Regions from separate parts of the Peribacillus sp. FSL K6-5616 genome, predicted to be linked through region 2. Evidence: riboswitches for the same ligand, from Rfam matches in the RefSeq annotation. Region 2 holds a riboswitch; each other region holds the start of a gene.
What was found. Region 2 has a riboswitch for S-adenosylmethionine ahead of mtnK (S-methyl-5-thioribose kinase). Riboswitches for the same ligand answer to the same signal wherever they lie in the genome.
Positions count from the first base shown of each region.

Region 1 (9,899 bases), 370 kb from region 2:
AATGACGCTAATGATCTGCATCTTCCACGATATGCTTGTCAGAAATGTCGTGTCACTACTAAAAGCGCGTCTAGGGGAGACCCCCGTAGGCGAAGCCGGGGAGGCTCCCCGACCGCCCTCGGAAAGCGAGTGCCTGAAGTGGAAATCAACGTTCAATATGTACAAGCTAAAAAAACTGTAGACAAACTCGATTTTATTCGAAAGTTTGTCTACAGTCTGTGAAGTTCAAAACAGTGAACTTCTTTTTATTTATAACCCCCATGAGTTCAATAAAAGGTGAATGGCTTTTTCCAATTCGGATTCAGGAATCCCCGCAAAGCCCAATATAATTTTTGGAGGATGTTCGTCAATTTTCTCGATTGAATATGTTGATAATCCATAAATTTTAATATGGTCTTCGTTTGCCTTTTGAATAAGTGTCTGTTCATCCATGCCGTTCTTGACGATGAGGACGATATGCAAACCTGACCGCTCTCCAATGATTTTTATTTGTTGATATGGTTTAAATAGATCGATCACTTTATCCAACTTCCGACGGTACACTTTCCTCATGCGATTCAAATGCTTTTCGAAATCACCTTCCTTCATGAACTGTGTCAACACATGCTGATCAATCCGAGAAACGGTTGAATGGTAAAAAGACAATTCCTGTTGGTGCATTTGTAACAAAGGAGCGGGAAGAACCATATAACTGATCCGAATTGATGGCATCAATGATTTGGAAAATGACCCTAAATAAATCACCTTATCACCAGCATCCATACTTTGTAAGGAAGGAATTGTTTTTCCACTATAACGAAATTCACTATCATAATCGTCTTCGATAATATAGCGGTTTGCTGCCCCTTGAGCCCAGTTCAACAATCGCGTCCGTCTGTTAACGGATAGGATCGTCCCATTGGGGAAGTGATGTGAGGGAGTGACATACACAACGTCGATCTTTGAATCTTCAATTTGGTTCACCTTTACGCCTTCTTCATCAATTTGCAGTGGATGGACTTCATTTGGGTAGCTGCGTAAAATCCGATGAATCAAGTGATACCCAGGATCTTCAACACCATAGATGGCATTTTTATCGAATAGTAGGACAAGCTGCTGCAATAAAATTTCCATTCCTGCACCAATGATGATCTGTTCTGGAACACATTGTACACCACGTGCATGATACAAATAATGGGCAATTTCACATCGTAATTCATATTCCCCTTGAGAATCCCCAAGTAAAAGAAGATCTTGATGTGATTCATCGATTTTGCTTTTCATGTATTTTCTCCATTTTTCAAATGGGAAATGTTCCGTGTCAATTTGGCTGGGATGAAAATGATATAGCAATTCCCCTTCTTTATGATTGCTTTGTTCCAAGGATACTTGGTTAGTTTGTGTATACTCTAAATCCTCGAATGTTTGAATATAGTACCCTTTTCTTGGTATGACTTCAACGTATCCTTCAGCAGTCAATTGTTCATATGCAGTCTCGACAGTATTTTGACTTATTTGAAGGAACTCTGCCAATTTCCGTTTGGAAGGCAGTTTTGTGCCGTAAAGAAGACGGCCATCAATAATTTCTTTTTTAATATATGAATATAATTGTTCGTACAAAGGTACTTCACTTAACCGATTTAAATCACAAGAAAGCATATTCATTTTGTTGCCACCTTTTTGAAAAAAAATTACTGACCCTATTAAATTTATTAAAACTGACACTTTCAATGCGGTCAACTCTTTTTTATACTAAGCCTAACAAATCTAAAAAATGCAAATATTAGGGGGAAGAAAAAAATGGAAAAATTATTAGGAACTGACACAGTAAAAAGAGGAATGGCACAAATGCAAAAGGGTGGCGTAATCATGGACGTCATTAACGCAGAACAAGCAAAAATCGCAGAAGCATCCGGTGCGGTCGCTGTCATGGCTTTGGAAAGGGTTCCTTCCGACATCCGTGCGGCTGGCGGCGTAGCAAGAATGGCAGATCCGCGAATTGTCGAGGAAGTAATGAATGCAGTGTCAATCCCGGTCATGGCTAAAGCAAGGATTGGCCATATCGTTGAATCAAGGGTCCTGGAATCCATGGGAGTGGATTATATCGATGAAAGTGAAGTGCTGACTCCTGCGGATGAAGAATACCATATTCTAAAAAGTGATTTCACAGTACCTTTCGTTTGTGGCTGCCGTGATTTAGGCGAAGCTGCGCGCCGTATTGGTGAAGGAGCATCCATGCTTCGTACAAAAGGAGAACCAGGAACAGGTAATATTGTGGAAGCTGTGCGTCATATGAGAAAGGTACAGTCACAAATTCGCAAAGTGAGCATCATGAGTGATGATGAATTAATGACAGAGGCAAAAAATCTTGGAGCCCCTTTTGAAATTTTAAGAGAAATCAAACGCACAGGTAAATTGCCTGTAGTTAACTTTGCAGCCGGCGGAATTGCCACTCCAGCAGATGCTGCATTGATGATGGAATTGGGAGCAGATGGCGTTTTCGTTGGGTCTGGTATTTTTAAATCTGAAACTCCAGAAAAATTCGCATCCGCAATCGTTCAAGCGACTACATATTTCACCGATTATGAATTGATTGGCAAGTTGTCAAAAGAATTGGGCAGTGCAATGAAAGGCATTGATATTTCCAAACTAGCTCCGGCAGAACGGATGCAGGAACGTGGATGGTAATATGATAACGATCGGTGTTTTGGGATTACAGGGAGCGGTTGAAGAACACTTGAACCAAATCAAAGCTGCCGGCGAACAAGCAATTATAGTAAAAAAACCGGAGCAGTTGCAGGAAATCGATGGCTTGATCATTCCAGGCGGAGAAAGCACGACGATGAGGAAGCTAATGGATCGTTATGGATTTATGGAACCGGTCAAAACTTTCTTCGAAGATAAAAAACCAATTTTCGGTACATGTGCTGGGATGGTATTGGCGGCAAATGAATTGACTGGCGATGAGAAGGCCTATCTTGGACTAATGGACATTTCCGTGAAAAGGAACGGATTTGGACGTCAAAAGGATAGTTTCGAGGCTGAACTTTCAATCAAAGGAATGGAAACCCCTTATAAGGCAGTTTTCATCCGGGCGCCATTTGCTGATGGAATTGGAGAAGGTGTAGAAGTATTGGCTGTTTATGAAGAGAATGTAGTGGCTGCAAGACAAGACCATGTCCTCGTTAGTGCGTTTCATCCAGAATTAACAGGTGATGATCGTTTTATGCAGCTTTTCATTGAAATGGTGAAGACATCCGTAAGTAAGGCCGAATTGAAAACCTGCTAATCAAATGAAGCTGTCCTATTAATAGGACAGCTTTACTTTTGAAAGCTCAAAACTCTATAAAACTACATATTGCTTGAATTTACTATTCTTAACTTTTATAATAAAAAGTAAGTGATCACTTACTTAGTTGAAAGGGGAATGTATATGACAGCAAGAGTTGCAGTTATTACAGGGGGAGCAAGCGGTATAGGCCGAGCCACATGCCTGAAATTCGCAGTAAAAGGGGACAGGGTCGTTGTTGCGGATTTTAATGAAGAAATGGGCCGGGAAACCGTTGATCAGATAACAGCTAATGGTGGAGTGGCCATTTATGTTAAAACGGATGTTTCTAAGCAGGAAGATGTTGAATCGTTAATCAATAAAGCAGTGGAAACATACGGAAGGCTCGATATCATGTTTAATAATGCCGGCATTGGTGCGGGCGGTATGATCCTAGACCAAGATATGGAAGGTTACTACAAAACGATTGGAGTGAACCAGCACGGAGTGGCCTTTGGAATCATGGCAGCAGGACGGAAAATGAAGGAACTGGGTAACAAGGGAGTCATTATAAATACCGCTTCTGTGTTTGGCTACTTAGCTTCCCATGGGACTTTTGCCTATCAGGCGACTAAAGGCGCTGTAAGAATGATGACACAGACAGCAGCTTTGGAATTGGGTGCTTATGGCATTCGCGTTGTGGGCATTGCGCCGGGCGGGGTTGACACTCCTATCATACAAGGTTATAAAGACTTGGGAATCATTGATAAATTGAGTGCAAGTCAAATGCGCGGTGAATTGATTAAGCCAGAAGCCATTGCAAATGCCGTCTATCTATTATCGTTAGAGGAAGCGGATGCGATCAATGGAAGTGTAGTCATGGTCGATGATGGCTATGCATCTTTTAAGTGATTTTCATAAATAGAAAACATCGTCCCAACCAGACGATGTTTTCTATTTATGATATATGGGAATATTGAATTCTAATAGATCAAAGGTAATATTGACCGATTGGTACCAGCGATATATCATGGGAAATAGATGGGTGAAACCGGTCTTATCTTTATAAAAGAAGGTTGATATTTTTGAAAAAAGGGCAGCAAACCAAAGAACGAATCATAAATGTAGCCCGGACTCTTTTTGCCACTAAAGGTTTTGACATGACAAGAACGAATGAAATTGCCTCTGCTTGCAATGTTTCCGAAGCTACTATTTACAAATACTTTGACAGCAAAAAAGATTTGCTTTTGGCTACTATTACCCCTAATGAAAAAGAGGAATCTGAAGATGGGACTAGCCATCTATCCACGGATGATCTAGTGGAGAATCATGTTACTACCATGATAAAAAAAATTCTTGAAAATAAAGAACAGTTTTCGATATTATTTAGGGAAACACAATTCGATCAAGATATTTCAAAGCAATATGTAGATCAGATTTTCAAGCCAAATGCCAGGCATATTGAAATACAGAAGAGAATAGATAGCGGAGAGATACAATATATCTCTGATATTATTTTATTCAATGTAGGGATCATTTCTTTCACATTGGCTTTATCTACACATTATGAGATCCATCAACAAAAAAAGGAGCCATATTTTACTTCTGAACGAATTAAGAGCATTGCTCAACTTTTGGTATATGGTATTCATGGGAAACAAAATCATACATAATGAAACGGTCATATTTAAGGGCATGAGCATCAAGCCGTAAATATGACCGTTTCTTTTTTCATTCAGAGTAGATGTCCAGAGTGTAAGATTTGACTTATATTTTTCAGACAATTACGATAAATGTATACTTCACGAAATGCTTTAAGAAAATTATATCTGGAAATCTTGTAACATTGGAGGGTATCAAATGAGCGATATCGTAATTTTATCAGGAAGTCCGGCTATTCCATCAAGAACGGACATTTCACTAAAACATATTCAATCATTAGTCGAAAATGCAGGATTTACTACAGCTTATTTCTCGATTACGGATTTCTCAGCAGATGATTTATTCCAAGGGAAATATAATAGCGAGGATATCTCAAAGCTTTCAGAGAGAATTCAAGCGGCCAGAGGAGTCATTATAGGTTCACCGGTTTATAAGGCTTCTTATACAGGTGTATTGAAAGCATTGATTGATTTGCTGCCAGAAGGTGCTTTTAAGGGGAAGCCGGTGCTGCCAATCATGATTGGTGGAAGTAACAGGCATCTATTGGCGATTGACTATGCGCTTAAACCATTAATTTCAATATTAAAAGGCGAGCCGCTGCAGGGGATTTATTTTGTTGATAAGGAAATAGATAAACAGAATCCAGAAAACCCGATCAATGATTTGCATTTAATTGATCGCGTCCAGAGTCAGGTTCAAGAATTTGTAGAAGCGATACAGTTAAGAAATTAATGACTTCAATAAATTAATTCCTTCTATAAAAAGACTGGAATCCTAGAAATTTTTTTTAGAATAACACGCGTCAATAATAGGCCTAATAATGAAAATAGACTCATTTTTTTGGAGACTTTATCTAAAAAGACGAGTCTATTTTCGCATTTATATGAACATAAAATCATAAATTGAATAGTGTGTATAAAAATAACAGTTCATCCATAATATTAAACCAAGTTATTTTATAAGAAAACTCCATTGACAAGGATTAAATATATGTTAATATTTAAAATAATAAAACTTATCCAGAGCGACGGAGGGAATTGGCCCTTTGAAGTCCAGCAACCTGCATGATGGATGCAAGGTGCTACCTCCAACAAAATGTTGATCATTTTGGAAGATAAGGTAAAGATATTTACCTTGCGATCTTTCCATCATGGAAAGATTTTTGTTTTTTGTGAAAATTTTAGGCAGACCATAACAATGTAAGGTTGTATGGAATTATATAAATCTAAGAAATTTAAAATAAAATATTCGCGGATTTTCTTAAAGGAGGAACTGGTTTGGATAAAGAGAATCAGCTTGAAGAAATTTTTGAACGACTTCAAGAAATGCTTAATTCAATGAAATATGGATCCATTACACTTATTGTCCAGGATGGTAAAATCATTCAAATGGAAAGAAATGAAAAACTAAGAATTAAATAAGGTATCTGCTGACTAGAAAAACTAGAGGCGGGTTTAACTGATATAAAGAGAGTATTGGTTAGATTCGTCTCTTTTTCCTAGATTCAAATAACCGGGGGATATAACAACGGGAATTGATCAACAGTTACTCTAACCTGATACAGCAAGTTTTTAGAGGGGGCTACAAAGTTGGCTGCATTAATAAACTATGAAAATTTCAATACAGGGGACTTCCCTGTATTTCCTGCAGACAGTGAGACAAAAGGTGCTTTGGAAGTTCTGCAATGGGCGAATGACCATTATGGAGACAAACTGATTTATGCTTGCAGTTTTGGTATTGAAGGCATCGTGCTTACGGATTTATTGGCGAAGGTCAATCCTTCGGCTAAAATAGTTTTCCTTGATACAGATGTTCATTTTGAGGAAACTTACCAATTGATCGAGGAAGTGAAGAAGCGATATCCGAAGCTTTTGATCGAAATGAAGAAACCTGACTTGACGCTTGAGGAACAAGCGGCGGAATATGGCGATGAATTATGGCTTAGTGATTCCAATAAGTGCTGTAACATCCGTAAAATCGTTCCGCTTACAGATGTGCTTTCATCGGCAACAGCCTGGCTTTCGGGACTGCGGAGGGAGCAATCCGAAACAAGGGCTAAGACCGAGTATATCAATAAGGATAATAAGTTCAAATCAGTTAAAATATGCCCACTCATACATTGGACATGGAAAGATGTTTGGCGCTATGCCCACAAGAATGGACTTCCATATAATGTCCTGCATGATAATGGATATCCGAGCATTGGATGTAAAACGTGTACTGCACCTGCCTTCAATGCAGATGATTTACGCTCAGGCCGTTGGCAAGGAGCTCAAAAAACGGAATGCGGATTGCATTTATCTTAAATAAATAGAAATTATAGGCTTAAATAAATAGAAACCATAGGGGGAAATTAGCATGACCATCAGTTTACCGCACGGAGGAACATTAATCGATCTTTGGGAACCAAAATATGATTTTAGTAAAATAACGAAGTCAATCGAAATCGATGAAATTGCTTTAAGCGATCTTGAATTGATAGGCACTGGTGCCTACAGCCCGATTAAAGGATTCTTTACAAAAAGTGACTATGAGACAGTGGTGAAGGATATGAGGCTTAGCAGCGGACATGTATGGAGCATCCCGATTACGCTGCCTTTGACCGAAGAAACTGCAGAAAGCCTTACTATAGGTGAAGAAGTAACATTAACCCATGAAGGTGAAACTTACGGGGTTCTCTCCGTTTCCGATATTTACACTCCAGATAAGCAATTGGAAGCGACATTGGTATATCAAACAGATGATGAGAAGCATCCTGGAGTGAAAAATTTATATAACCGCGGGGATGTATATGTCGGCGGGGAAATAAAGTTGATCAAGAGAATAGAGCGTCCGCTATTTCAAGCTCATTATTTGGACCCAGTCGAGACAAGGAAGGCTTTCGCTGAAAAAGGATGGGAAACGGTTGTCGGTTTCCAAACGAGGAATCCTGTTCACCGTGCACATGAATATATTCAAAAGACAGCATTGGAAATCGTCGACGGTTTATTCTTAAATCCTCTAGTCGGTGCCACTAAATCAGATGACATTCCGGCAGATGTAAGAATGGAAAGCTATAAAGTGCTGCTTGATAAATATTATCCTAAGGATCGCGTCTCCCTTGCAGTTTTCCCTGCTGCCATGCGTTATGCAGGACCTAGAGAAGCCATCTTCCATGCGATGGTCCGTAAAAATTATGGTTGCACCCATTTTATCGTCGGACGTGATCATGCGGGTGTGGGCGATTATTATGGCACATACGATGCTCAAAAAATCTTTGGGAATTTCAGTGCAGATGAGTTAGGGATCACGCTATTATTCTTTGAACATAGTTTTTACTGTAAAGCATGTGGCAATATGGCTTCCGCTAAAACTTGTCCACATGGCAAGGAAGACCATGTCATCCTGTCTGGAACGAAGGTAAGGGAAATGTTGCGTAATGGGGAAATTCCTCCAGCTACCTTTAGCCGTAAGGAAGTCATCGAGGTGTTGATCGAAGGTCTAAAAAAAAATGAAGTTTATAACTGATTGGACATAAATGGAAGGATCACATAAGAGGGGGATTATCAAATGAGTAAAAGTACGAATGTCACATGGCATGAGACGTCATTGACCAAGGAGCACCGACGGAAGCAGAACGGCCATGAAAGCACGGTTCTATGGTTTACAGGACTATCGGGTTCCGGAAAATCAACGATTGCAAACGCGGTCGCTAAAGAGTTATACAATCGGAATATTCGAAGTTATGTTTTGGATGGTGATAATATCCGCCATGGCTTAAATAAAGATTTAGGTTTTTCTGAGGAAGATAGAACCGAGAATATTAGGCGGATTGGTGAGGTTTCCAAGTTATTCGTGGATAGTGGGCAGTTCGTATTGACCGCTTTCATATCACCTTTCAGGGCAGATCGGCAAATTGTACGTGATTTACTCGAAGAAGGGGAGTTTATTGAAGTATACATAAAGTGTCCGATCGAAGAGTGCGAAGTGCGTGATCCAAAAGGGCTTTATGACAAGGCCCGTAAAGGCATCATTAAAGATTTTACCGGAATCGACTCTCCATACGAAGAACCTGAACAACCGGAAATCATTTTAGAATCCGACCAATACAGCATTGAAGAGTGCGTTGAACAGGTAATCGGCTATTTAACAGCAAAGAAAGCGATTTAATCAAGGAGGAAATGTAATGGTTTACGAGAAATTTTGGTCGGAAAATCCACTAATCGCTAAAAATAAAACGGAAATCTGGAAATTGGAAAAAGACGGCTTGAAGATATTTGATGATATTCCACATTACGCAGCAAATGGGTTTGATTCCATCCCTAAAGAGAAATGGGATATGTTCAAGTGGGCAGGTTTATACCTGCAACGGCCAAAAGAAGCTGGTTATTGGATGATGCGAGTCGTTATTCCCGGAGGTATCCTGACTTATGATCAACAAATAACTCTAGCTAACATCGCTAAAGATTACGGGAGGGACGTATATGACATTACAACCCGTCAAGCCATTCAATTCCATTGGCTGACCATCGAACAGGTCCCGGACATATTGAACCGTTTAGAAAAGGTTGGAATGACTACGGCTGGGGCTTGTGGTGATATAACCCGTAATATCATCGGTAATGCATTGGCAGGCATCGATCCTGATGAACTTTTTGATACACGCGAGGTACTTTATGATGTATTTGAGTATTTCCGCCTTAACGAAGACTATTCGAACCTTCCGAGGAAATATAAAATGTCCATAAGTGCCAATATCCATAATGCTTCAAATGCTGAAATCAACTGTGTTTCATTCAATCCAGCTACTAAAGTAATGGATGGAGTAACGGAAGTCGGTTTTCACGTAAAAGTAGGGGGTGGGCTTTCCTCCGTTCCGATGCTGGCAGAAGAACTTGACTTATTCATTTTACCTGAAAAAACTGTGGAAGTGGCTGCCGCCATCACGACGATATTCCGTGACTTTGGGTACCGTGAAAAGCGTCATCGCTCACGTTTGAAATTTCTTGTC
Region 1 is NZ_JBBOYT010000001.1:2,251,790-2,261,688, reverse strand. It holds gene pdxR (MocR-like pyridoxine biosynthesis transcription factor PdxR) at 250-1,644, opposite strand; gene pdxS (pyridoxal 5'-phosphate synthase lyase subunit PdxS) at 1,780-2,667, shown strand; gene pdxT (pyridoxal 5'-phosphate synthase glutaminase subunit PdxT) at 2,672-3,268, shown strand; gene MHB45_RS10830 (SDR family NAD(P)-dependent oxidoreductase) at 3,413-4,159, shown strand; gene MHB45_RS10825 (TetR/AcrR family transcriptional regulator) at 4,333-4,920, shown strand; gene ssuE (NADPH-dependent FMN reductase) at 5,108-5,641, shown strand; SAM riboswitch class I at 5,922-6,030, shown strand; gene MHB45_RS10815 (YezD family protein) at 6,187-6,330, shown strand; gene MHB45_RS10810 (phosphoadenylyl-sulfate reductase) at 6,499-7,215, shown strand; gene sat (sulfate adenylyltransferase) at 7,268-8,416, shown strand; gene cysC (adenylyl-sulfate kinase) at 8,459-9,058, shown strand; gene MHB45_RS10795 (nitrite/sulfite reductase) at 9,075-9,899, shown strand, end outside.
Region 1: linked by a shared signal. The riboswitch ahead of MHB45_RS10815 (YezD family protein) and the one ahead of mtnK (S-methyl-5-thioribose kinase) in region 2 are both predicted to bind S-adenosylmethionine.

Region 2 (9,899 bases):
TCATGGACCACACATATTGAATGTTCTTTTGCAAAGGAGACGGTTTCATCAAAGAAACTTTCATTTGCAGAAGCGCCTGTGGGATTATTCGGATAATTCAAGAACATCATTTTGGCTTTATCAAGAACTTCTTTATGTATGTCATCGTATTTCGGAAGAAAATCATTTTCTTCTGTCAAGGGCATCAGTTCGGTCTTTGCCTGGGCTAAAACAACACCGGAAAGATAATCCGGATAGCCGGGATCTGGAACAAGGATCGTATCACCTGGATTCAATAAACACTGCGGAAGTTCGACAAGACCTGCCTTGCCCCCGAAGAGAATCGCCACTTCACTATTCGGATCCAGCTTGACACCGTATTCTCGTTCATAAAAGACGGCAGCAGCATCTTTTAAATATTGATGTCCCCGGAATGGCGAATATTTATGATTAATCGTTTTTTCAGCAGCAGACTGCAAACTTTTGACGATATGTTCCGGCGTCGGCTGATCAGGGTTTCCCTGGCCTAAATTAATGACATCATGTCCTTGTTCCGTGATTGCATTGACTTTTGCGACCAGTGAAGCAAAAAACTGCTTGGGCAGGTCCTGAAGCAGTCCGGATTTTTCGAATTGCACCATTTATACACCTTCTCTGAAATTTCTTGAAATTCTAGTCACAAATGATATATGTTTATCGTAGTCTTGTAAAGCATTTTTTACGTGTGGGGGTTTTAACGATGAAGTGGAAAATAACTTGTATTCAAATGGATATAGCCTTCGGGCAACCAGATATCAATTTTCAGGTTGCAGAGCAATGGATGGAAAAAGCAGCTCGGTCCGAACCCGATATCGTCATATTACCAGAGCTTTGGACAACCGGATACGACTTGACCAGGCTGAATGAGATTGCTGATCAAGAGGCAGAAAAAACGATTGAATTTCTTAAAACACAGGCACAGAAACACCAGATTCACATCATCGGCGGTTCCATTGCGAAAAAAACAAGCAAGGGAATCTATAACACCATGATCATCATCGATAAACACGGAAAGCTCATTAAAGAATATGATAAGCTTCACTTATTTCAATTAATGGATGAACATCATTTCCTGCAGCCAGGTGAAAAAGATGGTTTATTTACTCTTGATGAAAAAATATGTGCCGGGTTCATTTGTTATGACATTCGTTTCCCTGAATGGCAGCGAGCCCATACCGTTCAAGGCGCGGAAGTTCTGTTCGTTACGGCTGAATGGCCAAAGCCGAGACTCGATCACTGGAGAGCTTTATTGATAAGCCGTGCCATCGAGAACCAAGCCTATGTTGTAGCCGTTAATCGTACAGGCTCGGATGTCAATAATATATTTGCGGGTCATTCCTTGATTATTGATCCATGGGGGAATATCATAAGTGAAGCCGGAGAAGGAAACGAACTATTGACAGGCACCTTGGACTTCAACAAAGTTACGGAAGCACGTAACAAAATACCTGTATTCGAAGATCGCCGTCCTGATTTTTATTAATTTACCCATTGACAAACTATTTAAAAAGTTGATATTATTTTCCCGAAGATTAAAATTTCAGAAAACATTTACTCTTATCAAGAGCAGGCTGAGGGATAAAGGCCCTATGAAGCCCAGCAACCGACTGTAATACCATTGTGAAATGGGGCGGATTCTCCGCCGGATTATTAAATCCACAGAGCACGGTGCTAATTCCACCAGAATTCATTTTCTGGAAGATAAGAGGTCCGAAGCCAAAACTTCTGCCTCTTTCTATATGAAAGAGGCTTTTTTATTCTTATTTTGAATCTGGAGGGGAAAAGAATGACTCAAAACCATTCAAATTTTAAGAGATTGACAAACGAAACAGCTATAACTCTTGCAAAAAAACTTGGGTTGGTCAATGCGGATGCAAATTTGAAATGTAATGAAATCGGCGATGGAAACTTAAATTATGTTTTTCATATTACAGACACGGTCACAAACAAAGGTATAATAATCAAACAAGCGGTCCCTTATGCCAAGGTACTTGGTGAAAGCTGGCCGCTGACATTGAAAAGGGCAGCCATTGAAGCGAATGCGCTGATTCATTTCAGAAGTTATTGCCCCGAATTCGTACCGCAAGTTTACTATTCGGATGAACAGCTTGCCATCACAGTCATGGAGGATTTATCGCACTTGAAAATCGTTAGAACAGGATTGATTGATGGCGATTCATATCCATTGCTTTCACAGCATATTGGTGAATATGTTGCGAAGACTGCATTTTATACATCCGATTATCATTTAGAACCATCCGCGAAAAAGGAAGTGGCCCGACATTTCACGAATCCCGAACTCTGCAAAATAACTGAGGTCTTTATTTTCACGGATCCATTTTTTGAGGAACTCCCGGGAGATTTCGAGGTGGAATTGACTGATGCCGCCAAAAATATATGGAATGATCAAGAAGTGATACTTGAGGTCGCTAAGCTGAAACAAAGCTTTGAAACCGAGCAGGAAGCCTTACTTCATGGAGATTTACATACTGGAAGTATATTTGCAAGTGAAACTGAAACAAAGGTTATCGACCCGGAATTCGCTTTTTATGGGCCCGTTGGTTTTGACCTTGGTCAATACACCGCCAACCTTCTTTTTCAGGCAATTACACGAAATGGCGCTGGTAAGGAAGAGATTTTCTCACACCTTCATGAATTTTGGAATGCCTTTGAAGAAACTTATACCGAATTATGGGAAGCCCAAAATAAAAGCCCATTCCGCCATGTAAAAGGGTATCTGCCTTATTTGCTGACAAAATTCAAAAAAGATGCATTCGGTTTTGCAGGCTGTGAACTGATTCGGCGAACCATTGGCCTTTCCCATGTTGCCGATTTAAACGTCATTGAAGATAAAGTATCAAGGATCGCAGCCAAAACGTCAACATTGGAAATCGGTACTTTTTTAATTAAAAAACGGGAGGAATTGGATGTTCCAGCCCTCATTGAAGCGTTGAAGCAACGGACACTGCCATCTTACTCAACCATTTAAAAGGAGACCTGCACATGACTACACTAGCACCCTTACCATATTCGGTACAATGGGCTGATACCCATATTACATTATTAAATCAACAAGCCCTTCCTTCCATAACTGAATTTATTGAACTTCATTCTGTTGATGATGTATATGACAGCATTTTGACATTAAAGGTTCGCGGTGCCCCTGCAATTGGACTGACGGCAGCATTTGGTGTTGCACTTGGTGCCAAACAGGAAACAACCTCTGAATTAGGGGAATTCAAGAAAAATGTAACGAGGCACATTGAAAAACTCGCATCTTCACGGCCAACTGCAGTCAACCTTTTTTGGGCGTTAAAGAGGATGGAGAACACCTTGCAGGCTGCTCAAAGCATTTCAACTGCCAAAGAAGCCCTTGTATCGGAGGCTAAAGCCATCTTTGCTGAAGATGAAGAAATGTGCAGGAAAATCGGGGAACATGGTTTATCCCTCTTCACTAGAGGAGATTCCATTCTAACACATTGTAACGCTGGGGGAATTGCCACAGCTCGGTATGGCACAGCCTTGGCTCCCTTCCACCTCGCTAAAGAAAGGGACTTTCCGCTAAAAGTTTACGCATGTGAAACAAGGCCTGTCCTGCAAGGGGCGCGTTTGACGGCTTGGGAATTGATGCAAGCGGGAGTTGATGTCACCTTAATTTCTGATAATATGGCTGCCCATACGATTCACCAGAAACGGATAAATGGAATTATCGTCGGGGCCGACAGGATTGCGGCCAATGGAGATACAGCCAATAAAATCGGGACATTGGGATTGGCCATATTAGCCAAGCACTTTGGTATCCCCTTTTATGTGGCCGCACCATCAAGCACATTCGACCTGTCCATCGAATCCGGCACATCCATCCCGATCGAAGAACGGAATGAAGCGGAAATCACCTTCATTCAAGGTGTAAGGATCGCTCCGGAAAACGTGAAGACTTTCAATCCAGCCTTTGACGTTACACCGAATCATCTAATTACAAGCATCATTACCGAAAATGGCATCATAACACCGGATTTCATCAAAAACATTCCGCATTTTGTTAATTGATCCAGGTTCCTTTATTGGTGATAAAAAACGAGAAGGTTTTCTTATCCCTCTCGTTTTTTAAAGGTGATCGAATTAAGATTATTCTTGCGAGGTCTATAATACAATATTAAATTTCGAACATCTTCAGTATAAGGATGTCTTCGATAATAAAAGATAATTGGACATTCTTATTATTTTGAAAAGAACTCCTGAAGTGCCTTTTTATTTTCTGTACAGTCCATTTCCAAAACGGCTCCGGACTGGGGATATGTTTCATCTTTAAAGCTTCCTTCCACTGGAACCCTTAGGGTTTCGACGGTGTCCGGTGTATGGAAAACGGCTTTTGGTCCCATTTCCATTATTGTTTTCAGACCAATATCCGTATCCAAGTACGATAGTCCTTGTTCGATGATGCTAGGAAGGGCTGCCATCCCTTCGAAGGATGAGATTTGATTTATAAACGCTGTTTTTAATTGAACCATTACTTCTTGTTGACGCTCAACCCTACCAAAATCACTTTCATCATCATGTCTAAAACGGACATATTTCAATATTTCCTCACCATGTAAAACATTTTTACCGACGCTTGCTTGGATGCTCATATCATCTATGATTTCCTGATCCACATTCACCGCCACCCCCTCAGGGGCAAGTAAATCCACCATCTTCACAAATCCTTGGAAGTCGATTACCGCTACATGATCGACCTTGACATCGAAGTTTTCCTGTATGGTTTTCTTGAGCAATTCCCTTCCACCATAATAATAAGCAGCATTTATTTTGTCATATCCTGATTTATTCCCGGGGATTTTCACATAACTATCACGCATAATGGAAGCCAGCTTCAGTTTTTCCTGCTCAGGAAAGTATTTTGCCAGGATAATCGCATCTGATCGAGATTTTTGCTCTCCCCTTGTGTCAACACCAATTAACAGAAATATTTTATCGCTTTCCTTAGTCTCTTCATTGGTTAGTTTTTTTTCCGTACCTTCATTTCCATTTTGTTTGGGTAAAGGCGCATAGGTGCAGCCTGCCAGAATCAAGACCAATAGATATATGAACCATACCTTTTCTTTCATTACCTCACCTCATCGGAAAATTACCCCTATTCTCTGCCTAATTTTGGAATCCTATGCATGAAACGACAAAAAAGCCTGCCAACGATATTCGCTGACAGGCTTTTCGGTCAAAATCATTTATTGATTTCTTTCTTTAATACTTCCACTGCCTTTTTCACTTGTGTGTCGTTCTTAAGGATTTTCTCCTGGATGACCTGCATCAATTTCACGGTAGTATCATCCTTAATGGTGCCGGTTTCTTTAATTTTTTGTTCCCTTTGGAATGCTGTTACCGCATTCGTGGTTGCTTCATCAAAGAATCCATCTATCTTACCCGGATCATGGCCTGCTTCCTTCAGCATCTCTTCAGCCGCTTTCACTTCACTCGAAGAATCGGATGCTTTCAATTCCTTGTCAGGCGAAATGTACGGAAGGCTGGCATAATCAGGAAGCTTCACAGTAATATCCGGCTTGATCCCTTTTTTATGAATCCAATTGCCTTCAGGAGTCAACCATTTAGCTGCCGTATATTTGAAGTTAGATCCATCTTCAAAGTCTTCGGCAGTCTGAACTGTCCCTTTCCCAAATGACTTGACACCGATCAATGGAATGTCCGCAGACTCACTGACAGCCGCTGCAACGATTTCAGAAGCACTGGCACTTCCATCATCAATCAACACGACTACCGGGATTTTCAGTTCTCCATCATTCTCCGATTTATAGACATCTTTTTTCCCGCTGCGATCCTCAACTTGAAGGACCACTTTCCCATTAGGTATGAACAGGCTTGCCATTTCTATTGCTTGATCAAGAAGTCCTCCTGGGTTTCCCCGCAAATCCAATACGAGACCCTTCATATCCTTCTTCGACATTTCCTCAAGCGCCGTTTTCAACTCTTGAACTGTATGTTCGGAAAAACTGGTCACTTGAATTTTTGCAACTCCATCATCAAGCATTTCCGCATATACCGTTTCAATCGGAATTGTGTCCCGTTTAATGGTGAGCTCAATCGGTTCCGACTCACCAGCTCTTGAGATGGAAAGATCCACTTTCGTTCCCTTTTCGCCCCTGATTTTCAGGACAGCTTCAGAAGAGCTGAGTCCTTCAACACTTTTACCGTCCACACTTAATATGATATCATTCGGTTTTACCCCTGCTTTTTCTGCTGGGGACCCTTTTATCGGTGAGACGACCATGATTTGTCCATCCTGCTCCTGAATCTCAGCACCGATTCCTTCAAAAGATGAAGAGATGCTCTCATGGAAACTCGATGCTTCCTTTTTATCCATATAAGCAGAATAGGGATCATCCAATGATTTGATCATTCCATTAATTGCGCCGTCAACAAGTTTTTCTTCATCAACCTCTTCATAATAGTCATCTTTTATCTTATCGTATGTAGAATACAGCTTTTCAAATTCCGCATGCTTATCCGGTGCTAATGACTCTACTTTTTCATCTCCAAAGGTCAAGGCTATTGTAGTAATCCCTGCAGTTAGAAATATGACTAAGAAAATCCCCATAATGAACGTAAACTTCTTTATTTTAATGAATTTCCCTGCCTCTTTTGGCTGTTTTTGATTTTCTTCTTCCACTGAAGCCTCACCACTTTCATTCTTCATGACGATATAAACGATTTCATTCCTATTTTATCAGCTTTCATGCCAATCGAAAAATAATAGTTATCAAAAATAACAACTTATAGCCATATGTATTTTTTAATAAACTTCAAATCATGGAGAATGCTCCAAGGACAACAGGCATCTCCTGATATTACAAAAATGCGGATACCTGGAACAAATGAGCCTGTATCCAACCTGCCATTATACAGCATCACTTATTCCTGGTCACCCGCCTGTCATTTACATCCAATTATCAGTCCTGGATAGCTGCTTCCAATGCCACTTCAACCATTTCGTTAAAGGTTGACTGGCGCTCATCCGCCGACGTTTCCTCACCAGTTAAAATGTGATCGGAAATGGTCAATACAGATAAAGCTTGGCGTCCAAATTTAGCAGCAAGCGTGTAAAGGGCCGCTGACTCCATTTCTATCGCAAGTATTTGGTATTTTGCCCATTTTTCCAATTCACTATTATCGTTATAAAACTGATCGGCCGTAAATACATTACCGACCTTCAATTGCAAGCCCTTTGCCGTGCCGGCGTCATAAGCTTTTCTAAGTAATTCGAAATCCGCGGTCGGGGCAAAGTCCACCCCGCCGAAAGTCATACGGTTCATTTGGGAATCGGTGGAAGCGCTCATTGCAAGGATCACATCCCTGACTTTTACATCTTTTTGAATCGCTCCTGCAGTTCCCACACGAATCAACTTCTGGACATTATAGCTATTCATCAATTCATTCACGTAAATCGAAATGGATGGGACACCCATGCCTGTACCTTGTACAGAAATTCGTTTTCCTTTATATGTCCCTGTATATCCAAACATGTTACGAACTTCGTTATAAAGTTTAGCATCCTCTAAAAATGTTTCAGCAATATATTTTGCACGCAACGGGTCCCCAGGAAGTAAGACCGTTTCCGCAATTTCATTCTCTTTTGCACCAATATGTACGCTCATACGACTATGTCCTCCTTAACTTGTGGTTGAAATGATATTCAAAAACTACTATACCATATCAACTACAAGTTAGGAAAATCGAACCTTATCTGGAATTTGAAAAACTGGAAATCACGAAACGACTTTTGGCACCCTTCCTAAATCGCAAACAAAACGGCGGAGGTCCGCCGTCTTTTTTTAATGGTTAATAAAATTAAGGGAAAGGAAGCTGCTAACCGTCTTATGACAGCTACTCATCGACTTCTTCATCAATTATGCATTTTTCAAGAAGATATTCGAATGTGATGTCAGCAAGATCTTCAACTTCAGCTTCTGTTGGAAGATAGCCCCGTCTTATCAATTCTTGAAAAAAGAATTCCGCTATCTCTTCTGTATCAATAAAAACCTCAATTTCTCGCAAATCATCGCCCCCTTATTTAAAGGTCTATGAATGTGTAGAGACAAATATACCAGTAAGGCATCCCTTAATGGAAAAACATATGAAGGGTCTATCGTTATCAAGTTCCATTCGTGTTCAATTAGAATGGATACTTCTATAGGGAATCTGGAATTTGCCCTTTATAGATGCCTTTCACTTCGTTTGCTTCTTTTTATGATCTGGATAAATTTCCTCTGCCGCCTTTTCTATTTTAGCGAGGGCGATCTTCATGATGTGACGATATTCATCATCGCCAAAATGTTCGTAGAGCTTACAATAATCATTATATAAATCCAACAGGCCATCAATCATTTCCTTTTTTTCATCTTTTGTCATTGTCATTTCTCGCTCACCTTTACCAGGGTTGTTTTGTTTAGCAATGATAGCAAGCTCATTTTTCTTTTGAGGAAGGAGCAGACCCAACTTTTTAATGATTCCATCTGCACGTTTAGCATCGGCAATCAAAGTCAGTTCTTCTTCATGCGCTTCAAGCCATTCACCATCAGAGATTCTTGATAACTCATAGATTACATCCTCCCAGGCATTTTCCTTATAGCGCCAAATTTCCGTTCGATAGCCGATAATCTTGAAATAATCCTGTTCATATCCATCCACTTGGACCAAGTCACCTAATAAAAATTTATATTCAATATCGATTTGTTCTTTCGGATAAAGGATTTCTCCTTCATATTCATTTATCGATTGCAATGTTTTTTCGATATAAAGACCTTCACTATAGTTCACTTCATACACATAAGCACCATCGAGAAATTTCACATCGGTTATATTCCCGACTGTCCCATACATTGTTATTACGACTGTATCGCCTAATTTAAATTTCGGCTGTTTTTTTTTGCCCATAAGAGACATCCCCCAATATGGTCCTTATCGTTTGATTAGTAAATTATATGCACAAACAAACATGGAGGTTAATGGAAATAAGCGGGCATTTTGCTCATTTAGCTAATTAACATGCCCATTTATTTAAGGGCACTACAACCAAAAACCGCCTCATTTAATGAGACGGTTCGTAGTGGGGATTGTGAGCGTCACTTTCGTTCCTTCGTCGCGGACGCTCTCAATTTGGAATTTCCCTTTTAATTCCTCCATTATCTGGATGCATGTCGCCACACCTAATCCGTTTCCATCCGGTTTGGTGGTATAAAAGGGCATACCGATATTTTTTAAATTCTCGGGACTGATGCCTTTTCCATCATCGCTGATCACTAATCTTATATATTGGGAGATGGAATTGTGATGCAGTTCAATCTGCCCCCTTGCTTCGATGGCTTCACATGCATTATTCAAGACATTCAAGAGAACCTGCCTTAACCGGTTCCTGTCTGAATAAACAATGACGGATTGTGTCATACCATTAATTATTCTTACATGAGAACTCGGAATTGAGGAAGTATAGGTATCTATAATTTCATCAAGGAAATCCTTTAAATCGATTTTCTCCCATTCCAGTTGATGCGGTTTTGCCAAATCAAGAAGTTGTGTCACAAATACATTGACCCGATCCACTTCATGAAGCATGACATCGCTATATTTTTCTATCAATGATTTATCATGATCCTGGCTCTTCAATAGTTGAAAAAAACCCTTTATTGTCGTCAATGGGTTCCTGATTTCATGGGCGACACCGGCAGCTAGCTGGCCTACATATTTCAATTTTTCCGTACGGACGATTTCCTTCTCACGATCTTCTATCGTTTCCATCATTCTTAGAAAGGCAAGGTTCAATTTTTCCATTTCCTCGAAGCTTCTTTTATCGGAAATGATGAATTCCTTTC
Region 2 is NZ_JBBOYT010000001.1:2,622,545-2,632,443, forward strand. It holds gene MHB45_RS12495 (pyridoxal phosphate-dependent aminotransferase) at 1-620, opposite strand, end outside; gene MHB45_RS12500 (carbon-nitrogen family hydrolase) at 719-1,501, shown strand; SAM riboswitch class I at 1,573-1,726, shown strand; gene mtnK (S-methyl-5-thioribose kinase) at 1,805-3,007, shown strand; gene mtnA (S-methyl-5-thioribose-1-phosphate isomerase) at 3,022-4,068, shown strand; gene MHB45_RS12515 (LCP family protein) at 4,239-5,126, opposite strand; gene MHB45_RS12520 (lmo1851 family serine protease) at 5,240-6,727, opposite strand; gene deoD (purine-nucleoside phosphorylase) at 6,981-7,685, opposite strand; gene MHB45_RS12530 (YozD family protein) at 7,915-8,085, opposite strand; gene MHB45_RS12535 (hypothetical protein) at 8,257-8,964, opposite strand; gene MHB45_RS12540 (ATP-binding protein) at 9,115-9,899, opposite strand, start outside.

Region 3 (9,899 bases), 2.6 Mb from region 2:
ATGTGAAGAAAGAAAACTTGGCTGTTTTTCATCATATTCTACAAGAACTGCTCCTCCGCCATCTCCAAATAAAATACAAGTGGCTCGATCTTCATAGTCCATAAGTTTTGATAAAGTATCCGCTCCAATAACTAGGATTTTCTTATTTAATCCCGATGTTACTAGTCCATTAGCTACATGCAGCCCATAAGTAAATCCTGCACAGGCAGCGTTTAAATCAATAGCTCCAGTATTCTTAATGCCTAGCTTTGCTTGGACTAAAGATGCTACACTTGGAGTGTTGAAATCAGGAGTAAAGGTACAGACAATGATCATATCAACATCTTCGACAGATTTATCATACCGTTCCATTAGATCCTTTACAGCTTTATAACCGATATCACTAGTAAACTCCTCTTCATGTGCAATTCTTCGTTCTTTAATACCGGTACGTTTAACAATCCATTCATCATTGGTTTCAACCATTTTTTCTAAGTCTTTATTTGTTAACCTTTTTTCAGGAACATACGAACCTATCGCAGTAATACGTGCTTTGGATTTGAACATAGAATAGCCACCTCGTGTGTATGAATTGCATCATTTTATAACTTGATATTAACACCTGGTACTAATTATAAAGCAAAAAAAATCTTATGCAACTAACCGTTACATTAAAAAAGAGCGGGGCGGGGCAAAGCAGCTTTAAAGTAAAGCACCTGTTAGTTTAATACAATCTTTAGAGAGAATGCCAAAAGTCATCTTCAAGACATTTCCTCTAATAATATTAAATTCTGCTTGCCTTACTGAACTTGTCAAAAAAATCCACACTCCTTAGTTGAAGCAGATCTTACTTATTTATGATGACGACAGATTTGATCTTGCCTTTCGAGGTTTTGTTCGACTGCATATGTAGTGCCCCATTCACACATTGTATTTAATACAGGTACAAATGATTGACCTAACTCAGTTAAACTATATTCTACTTTTGGTGGTACTACTTTATATACTTCTCTTCGGACAAGCCCATCTCTTTCCAGCTGCTTTAATTGGTCGGTCAAGACTTTCTGGGTTATGGCCGGTATTAGAATATAAAACTCTTTTGTCCTCATTGGTTTTTGACTCAGAAAAAAGAGAATTAAGCATTTCCACTTTCCTCCTACAGTATTCATGAAAATATTTATTCCCGTATTTAGACTCTTCATTCCTCATTCCTCCTGAATAGGCACATAAAGGTGGCTATGCCACATTATTGTGCGTTATTTTCTTCTACATCATGGGTCCATTATCTCTGATTATAAAGCAAATATAACATTGGGAGTGAACACGATGAGTGTAAGAGAGACTATAGAAAAAAGACGTTCCGTAAGGCAGTATGATCCCCATTATAAAATTAGTCCAGAAACGTTGGCGACACTTATTGAAGGAGCCAGTAAATCGCCTAACGGAAACAATATTCAAGCAACACGATACCTGGTTATAGATGAACCATATTTAAAGAATTTGTTACTGCCCATCGCTTTTAATCAACAACAGGTAATTGAAGCCTCAGTACTGGTTGTTATACTAGGTGATTATCAAGCATTTGAAAAAGAAAATATCATAATGATACATGAGGATGAATTTCAAAAAGGTTATTTTGACGCATCAGTAAGAGATTATCTAACAAACGCGGCAATCAATTATTATCTAAATAAATCAAAAGAAGATTTAAAGGTTGAATTAATAAGAGACGCAAGCCTGGCGTCAATGTCGTTAGTTTTATTGGCGAACGAGGCAGGTCTTGAAACCATTACAATGTCCGGGTATGATTCCGAACAATTAAAGTCAGCCTTAAACATTTCCGATAGGTATTTAGATGTTATGCTTATTGCCATGGGGAAAGGAATGAAAGAAGGTCACAAAACAGTAAGACACGATGTTAACAAAGTCATTTATAAAAACAAAATATAGTGAGTGTATTGGAAAGAGGGTTAAAAAGAACCCTCTTCCTCTTTCTTCTTAATCTTTCGTAAAACTTTAGTGTTTTAGCTAGCTTGTAGTAGGTTACCGCGAGCGCAAGGGCAAGAACTGTTCCTTTGACGATATCCATCGCATAATACGGAACGGACATCCATGATCAGCCCATTTTGAAGGATTCCGATCAGGACTGCACCGATGAAGGTTTCAAAGGCATTCGGTTTTCCCGCTCCTAAAACGGAGGAACCCAATGAAGGCTGCCGCGACGGTATTAATAGCGGGATCCTGAATTGATTTCCGATTTCATGCCCCTTAAAGCAAGGACAATTCCCCCGATTGCAGCAAATAAAGCTGAAATAGATAGATATTAACTGATATCCCGGAAATTCTAGCCGCTTCCTTATTTCCCCCAATCTAAAAAGGAATCAATCACATCTCTTACAAATTCCCATTCCAGGCGCTTTTGTTTAAAGCCTTCTTCACCCACTGATGTAAGTCTGTAATATTTTCTTCACAAACAATTTTTGGCTAATTCAAAGCCGTACATATCCCTCCTATGTAAAAGTGACAGGATGAGCGGGTCTATCTGACCTTTTAAGTTTCCCTTATTAACATCTTCCTCATATTGGAATTTACAGATTGTTTTTTTAGTTATACCTGATTTAACACTCTCCTTTAGGTAAGTACCTATACTAAAAGTGCATACTTACGTACTTGCAGAGTGCAATTTATACTTAAAATAAATAATAATTAAGGAGGAGAAATCTTTGAAAACTCTTGTTATCATAGCACACCCCAGTCTAGAAACATCCCTCATAAATAAGCGATGGGTAGAAGCGCTAAGGAAATATCCGGAAAAGTATACAGTACACGAATTGTATAAGGTTTACCCTGACGGAAACATTAATGCGGAAAAAGAACAGCAATTAATCGAATCGCATAGTAATCTTGTTTTACAGTTCCCTTTTTATTGGTTTAATTGTCCGCCTCTCCTAAAAAGATGGCTTGACGATATTTTTACTTATGGTTGGGCTTATGGTTCAAATGGAGGGGATAAATTAAAGAATCGCAAAGCTGCTTTAGCTGTATCTGCCGGAATTAACAAAGAGGATTATAGTGAAGAAGGAAGATATCGCTATACACTTGAACATTTATTATCTCCCTTTGAAACTACCTTCCTTTACTGCAATGCAGATTATCGTTCATTCTTTGCGTTTTATGGTGCTGAAAATGAGCCATCCGTGAGCGAATTGGAAAAAAGCGCACAAGATTATTTGAATTTTGTCGATAACCTTTAATAGGCAGTTCATTAAAGAAGTATTTCCTTGTCAGGGAAATACTTCTTTTGATTTAATCAAAATAGCTACACCTACTGCTGTTTAGTCTCCTGAACTGGCAAACTGTTTTTCTCTCCCCACTCGCACATCATATTTAACAATGGGATGAGAGATAGACCACGTTCAGATAATGAATATTCTACTTTTGGAGGTATTTGGGGGAATTCCTTGCGTATGATAAGGCCGTCTGCCTCCAACTCTTTTAACATGATGCTTAGCGTTTTAAAGGAAATGGTACCGATACTTCGCTTCAGCTGATTATGACGCATGACCTTATTTTCAGACAGCCAATACATTATGATCATTTTATATTTGCCGCCTATCAAGGACAGCGTATATCCAAAGCCAGTTTCATTCGGTTTCACACCTGCCGGAACACAGGTTTCGCGCATAAGTCTACACTCTCCTTTAGATAAGTATATGATATGAATGTTCTTACTTTACAATAGATCATTATCAATCTTATTAAAAGGTAAATAAGGTTCCTATAAAAATTACAATTGCGGTCAATCTTTATACTCCAACAATGAGGGTTCAAAAAGTGCTCCTGCCACCATTTTAGCGTAAGTAAAATAATGACGATCTCCTTAACCCATCCCTTTTTAAAAAGGAAAAATCCTGTTGCATTACAACAGGATTTTTTTGGATTTTTGTAGAGTAACGCACGAATACATTTTAATGTTTTTGCTTGTAATAGGTTACCGCGAGCGCAAGGGCCAGCACTGTTCCTTTGACGATATCCATCGCGTAATACGGAACGGACATCATGATCAGCCCATTTTGAAGGATTCCGATCAGGACTGCACCGATGAAGGTTCCAAAGGCATTCGGTTTTCCCGCTCCTAAAACGGAGGAACCAATGAAGGCTGCTGCAACGGCATCCATTAAATAGGGGGATCCTGAATTGATTTCCGATGTCATGACCCTTGAAGCAAGGACAATTCCCCCGATTGCAGCAAATAGAGCTGAAATCAGATAGGCAAGTATTTTGTATTTATTAACCGATATCCCAGAAAGTCTCGCTGCTTCCTTATTCCCCCCAATAATGTACATATAACGACCGTGCTTCGTATAAGTCAAAAAGATATGGGTCGCTATCACAATGACGGCCATGATCAGGATTATCCATGGTACTTGGCCAATTTTGGCGAAAAACGGGCTGATCAGTCCTGTTGCGAATGTCCCGTCGGGCATGACCATATTTTGCGAAACCGTGGCCCCTTTTGTATAAGTAAGGGCAATTCCCTGAATAATGAACATGGTAGCCAATGTCATCAGCATGTCGGGAATTCTTAATTTAACGATCATGAATGAATTCAAAGCCCCTACGAAAAGTGAGGCACCGACCGCAGCTAATATGGCGATGAATGTATCCTGGGAAAACCAGACAAACATCGAGATGACGATGGCATTGGCCAATGATGCGACGGAGCCCACGGAAAGGTCGAAGCCATCCACGGTCAGTGATATCGTAATGCCGATCGCAATGATGGTCACGATTGAAATGGAACGCAGGATGTTTATCAGGTTAGACGTTTGGATGAAAGATGGATTGGATACGGCGAAAATTCCAATCAGAATGATAATCGTCAATATTGTGCCGTATTTATAGAAAAAGTCGAATAGTTCCACCTTTTTCTTCGCTTTCGCTGTCTGTGTAACAGGAATGGGTATGCTCATCCTATTTACCTCCTGTTGAATAGAATAGTAGTTCTTCTTCATTCGTTTTGCTTGTTTCTAATTCGATGACAGTGCTCCCGTCATATAACACATAGGTCCGGTTGGTAATGCCCATGATTTCGGAAAGCTCGGAGGATGCATAAATGATCGCTTTTCCATTCCTTGCAAGCTTTGCAATCAATTCGAATATATCCTTCTTGGCTCCGACATCGACCCCTTTCGTTGGTTCATCGAATATGTATACATCCGCATCTGCCATAAGCCATTTTCCAATGGCAACTTTTTGCTGGTTACCACCGGATAGGTTTTCGACCTTCACTTCCCCTGAAGGAGTTTTAATGCCGAGACTTGCGATCGTTTCCTTCGCCTTTTCCTTTTCCGCCTTACGATCGACGATACTGAATGTTTTGCAGAATTTTCCGAGACTGGCTGCAGTCAAGTTTGCCGAGACTGATTCCTGTACAAGGACCCCTTCTTTCCTGCGTTCCTCAGGTACAAGTGCCAGCCCGCTTTTTACTGCTTCATGCGGTGATTTCAGAGAAAGCTTTCGACCATTCAGGATGACTTCACCCGCTGTGATGGACGTATGACCGAAAAGGGTTTTACATAGCTCCGTTTTCCCAGCCCCGACCAACCCAGCCAAGCCGATTATCTCGCCTGCTTTAATATTCAGACTGACATTCTTAACTTTCTCGGCATCTGACAATCCGTTCACTTCCAGAATTACGTCTCCAATCGAAGCATTCACTTCAGGAAACTGTTCATCCATGGTTTTCCCGAGCATGTTCTCTACCACTTCGGTACGGGTTATGTCCTCGATTTTTCGACAAGTGACACGCTCCCCATTCCTCATGATCGTAATTTCCTCACAGATTTCAAAAATCTCAGGCAGACGATGTGAAATGAAAATGATTGCCACGCCTTTTTGCTTTAATTCATTTACAATTCGAAAAAGTTCCGTCGTCTCCGTATGACTTAACGGAGCAGTTGGCTCGTCGAGAATCAGGAATTTGCATTCTGTCGAAACGGCTCTTGCTATCAGGACCATCTGTTTTTCAGCCAAGGTAAGATCTCTAACCAGCTTTTTCGAAGGGACATGAATTTTCATATCTTCAAGAATAGAAGTGGCTTTGTTGTGCAGTTCTTTCCATTGTACCCTTTGTTTTTTCCCCATGTTTTGGACCATATCATTCAACATTACATTTTCCCCAACTGTTAAATAAGGGATGAGGGCGGTATCCACTTCCTGATAAACTATTTGAATGCCCTGTTCCTGAGCAGCTTTTGGCGAGCGGATATCCCGCTTCATCCCATCAATAAAAATGTCACCTGAATAATGAACATGGGCTCCCGATAAAACTTTCATTAACGTCGATTTCCCTGCTCCGTTTGCACCGACCAATGCGTGGGCTGTTCCTGATTGTACGGAAAAATCAACATCACTCAGCGCCTTCACCCCCGGAAATTCAATCGAAATCTTCTTCATTTCTAGTTGCTTGCCCATGTCCATTCCCCCTTATAGAACAGACACTCCCTTCGCTGGAAAGAGAGTGTCTCTTTTTATTTTTTATAATGATCTTTCAAAACCTTCATCCAATCTTCTTCAAATTCCGTCGATACACCCCAGCCATCGACAATATCAGACAGGTTTGCCATGTTTACCGCTTCTTTTGAAGCTTGGATTTGCTTTTGCGAAATAAGTGATGCCTCCAAATCATATGTTTGCGGCGTTTCTTCGCCAGCTAATTTTTTAGCCAATATCCTCATATTCACTGCACCGATCAACTTGGGATCGACTGCTGCCGTGTAGGACCATGAGCTATCAGCCGATTGGATCTCTTGGAGATCTGCATTCGAAACATCAATTCCATATATCTTCACTTCATCGCGGCCCGCTTCTTTAATCGCCCGGGCTGCACCGATAGCAAAGGCATCCCATGTTGCGAAAATGGCGTCCAATTTACCTTTAGGGTATTTATTCAGCATTGCAGCTACAGCATTTTGTGTCTGCACCGAAGTATCAGCGGATGCCACTCCGAATCTTTCGACTTCTTTAATCCCAGGATTTTCTTTTAATTTTTCCTGATAAACTGCATTTCTTCTTACCATTGGAGGAAAGCCATCCACCCAAAGATATGCAATTGCCGCTTCACCTTTCTGTTCTTTTATCAGTTTATCGAAAGCCAGTGTTGCCAGCGCTTCATCATCTTGTGAAGTTAATGTCACGCCCTCTATTTTAGATAGGTCGCTTATTGAATCGAATGTGACAACGCTTTTACCTGCATCAACCAACTTCTGAACGTCATTTACAGTTGCGGCATCATCACCATGTGAAATGATATAGCCGTCGTAATCTTCCTCCAAAGCTTGTGCTATCGCATCATGGAATTTAGCCGTATCACCATTGGCTGTGTACGTATCCACTTGAAACCCCAGTGCTTCTCCTTCTTCTTTCGCCCCCGCCAGGTATTGGGCAGTATGATCATCACCGCCAATTTTACGGATCACCTTGATTTTGGCTCCATCGCCATCAGCAAATCTCTCCGGGACATTTTCAAATGATACTTTTTCTTCTTTCTTCGATTCTGTGGAACTCTGCCCTGCAGAGCAACCCGTTAAAAGCAAAGCCGAAGCGATGGCAGAAATGAATATCCCTTTAATAGACCTTCTCATCTTGTTTCCCTCCATGTTTTCTCATTAGTCTTATCAGATAAGTCGGTGTAAATCCCAAAATAAAAACCTCTCTAATATAGAGAGGTTTAATCGGCTGTTTTGCAGACTTGTCCCTCTCTTATCTGTCAAAACATTTCTGTTTTGCAGGATTTAGCACCAATTCCTAATGGAACGGTTGCTGGGCATCTTAGGGCCAGTCCCTCCGCCACTCTTGATAAGAGATATATTGTGTTACGTTTTCGTAATTATCACTTTATAGGGATATAGTCGTAAAGTCAATAGATTTTTGAATATTTGAAATGTTTCCCGTTATTTTTATTTTCTTTGAAGCTGGGCTAGACGCTTTTTCTCGATTTTTTCAAGCCTCTCCAACTGCCTTAATTTCACTTCGAACAACGTGATCGGATCACGGTAAACTTCCGGATTTTCTTTCATATGCTCCAATGCAGCCTGGTAGTCTTTTATTTCAGTCTGCGTCTGCTCTATCGTTTTTTGAAGTAAGGCAAATGAACTGCGATAGAAAAGTGAGATGTCCCGATCCAATGATTTTTCAAACAATCCAAATTGGGTTAGGAAACGTTCCGTGATCATTTCGGCAACATCCAGGTAATCTTCACTTTCCAGGTATTTCTTGTAACGATTGTACATATTGGCCTTATTTTGCGGTATCGCCCCAAATAGCTTCCCTGCTCCTTTAAGCAGCAATTGTGATGGAGTCCTGCGCAAAAGGATATTAACGTTTTCGATGCGGATACTGCTTGTCATCCGGTCGGCATCACGGCGCCAGTCATCCAACACCCTGAAGTCACCTGCCAGTGTAATCCGTTCTTCTTTGTATAATTCATTGAATCCGGCACTCATCTCATCCATGAACTGCTGGCTTTGTGAGAACTCCATTTGGGAACTGGCAATCCAGTCTTGAAGAGAACGGTAATATTGAGGCATGATCTTGTCAGAAATGAAGTTTTGAATCCGCTCATTCATTTCCTGGTTTAACTGTACATGGACCTGACTGAAATCACTGCTTTCCGTTAACGATTTAGAGCAATCCCTCAGTAATTCAGGAATTTTTGAATAAAGCTGACTTTTCACTTCGTCCTTAAGCGAACGATACGACCTTATGATATTTTCACTTTTTTCTTTTTCCAGATCAGCCAGTTGATTGACCGCTCCATTCAGTTTGACTTCCATCTGCTCATTCCAAGAGATGGAATGCTCGCATTTCCGCTCATTGGCTGTCCGTTTTTCTAATAGATAAGATAAAGTTTTACGAATGAATGCCAGGATTTTTTCAGATCTTCTTTCCTTCCAATTATCATCTTGATAATTCGATTGAAGGAAGGCTGAAAGGTCCTTCAATTGCTGCCTGCTGTCATAATGTTTGGAGAAAGCGAACACTTTCGCATTCGGGAAATATGCATTCACTTTATCCCATGTTTCGTCTTCCATCCGGACTGCGACCTGATCACTGTATATCGTATCCATTTTATTTAATAGGAAATGGATCGGCAGTTTCGGAGCCATCATTTGAATTTCCAATAACAGATCCCTTTCGCTGCCGGTGAAAGGAGCCCGGGCGTCAAGAACGAACATCAGGCCATCACTGCCATGTAAATAGCCTTGGAAATCGGATTCCACGCTTTGTTCCCCATGGAACCCCGGTGTATCCAATAACCGCAGATGATTATTTCTTAGGTAGTCACTGATGATTGTCACATCGACAATAGTCCCGCGCTGACGGCGTGTTTCATCCAAATCAGTTAGCTCCTCGACAACTTTGCTATCTGTATCGGTAATTTCAAGGATTTCCAAATCATCCCCATCTTTGACACTTACTAGGGAAGAGTGGTCCTCAGCAGCAATGCTCTCGCCAACGATTGACTGAATAAAGGATGTCTTGCCATTTCCTGTACTTCCTGCAAGAAGGAGATTGAAATTCCTGGTATCCTTAAGCCCCTCCACCATCCATTTAAGCTTATTGCCAACCCTTAAATCATTATCTTCAGCCCACTGGATAATGGAATTGAACAGTTTCTCTCCCGCTTCCAGTCCGCCTCCCAATTTAGGCGATTTCGAAAGCAGGCTCTCTGCATCCTGAATGACCAGCGCATTGACCGTATCCGGGAAGATTTCATTCCAGGACAACGTGGATGCCGCCGCAAACAGCGAAAGCTCCCCGTCTGCGATTTTGAGCCAGTTTTCCAGCAACCTTGGCACGACAGGACTTAATTCTTTGATTAGATGCGTTCCTTCTAACAGACCTGCATACGCATC
Region 3 is NZ_JBBOYT010000001.1:58,441-68,339, reverse strand. It holds gene MHB45_RS00355 (ketoacyl-ACP synthase III) at 1-546, opposite strand, end outside; gene MHB45_RS00350 (winged helix-turn-helix transcriptional regulator) at 831-1,181, opposite strand; gene MHB45_RS00345 (nitroreductase family protein) at 1,306-1,929, shown strand; partial or broken gene MHB45_RS00340 (ABC transporter permease) at 2,012-2,349, opposite strand; gene MHB45_RS00335 (NAD(P)H-dependent oxidoreductase) at 2,703-3,233, shown strand; gene MHB45_RS00330 (winged helix-turn-helix transcriptional regulator) at 3,305-3,664, opposite strand; gene MHB45_RS00325 (ABC transporter permease) at 3,948-4,952, opposite strand; gene MHB45_RS00320 (sugar ABC transporter ATP-binding protein) at 4,954-6,456, opposite strand; gene MHB45_RS00315 (sugar ABC transporter substrate-binding protein) at 6,513-7,625, opposite strand; SAM riboswitch class I at 7,741-7,846, opposite strand; gene MHB45_RS00310 (GTPase domain-containing protein) at 7,941-9,899, opposite strand, start outside.
Region 3: linked by a shared signal. The riboswitch ahead of MHB45_RS00315 (sugar ABC transporter substrate-binding protein) and the one ahead of mtnK (S-methyl-5-thioribose kinase) in region 2 are both predicted to bind S-adenosylmethionine.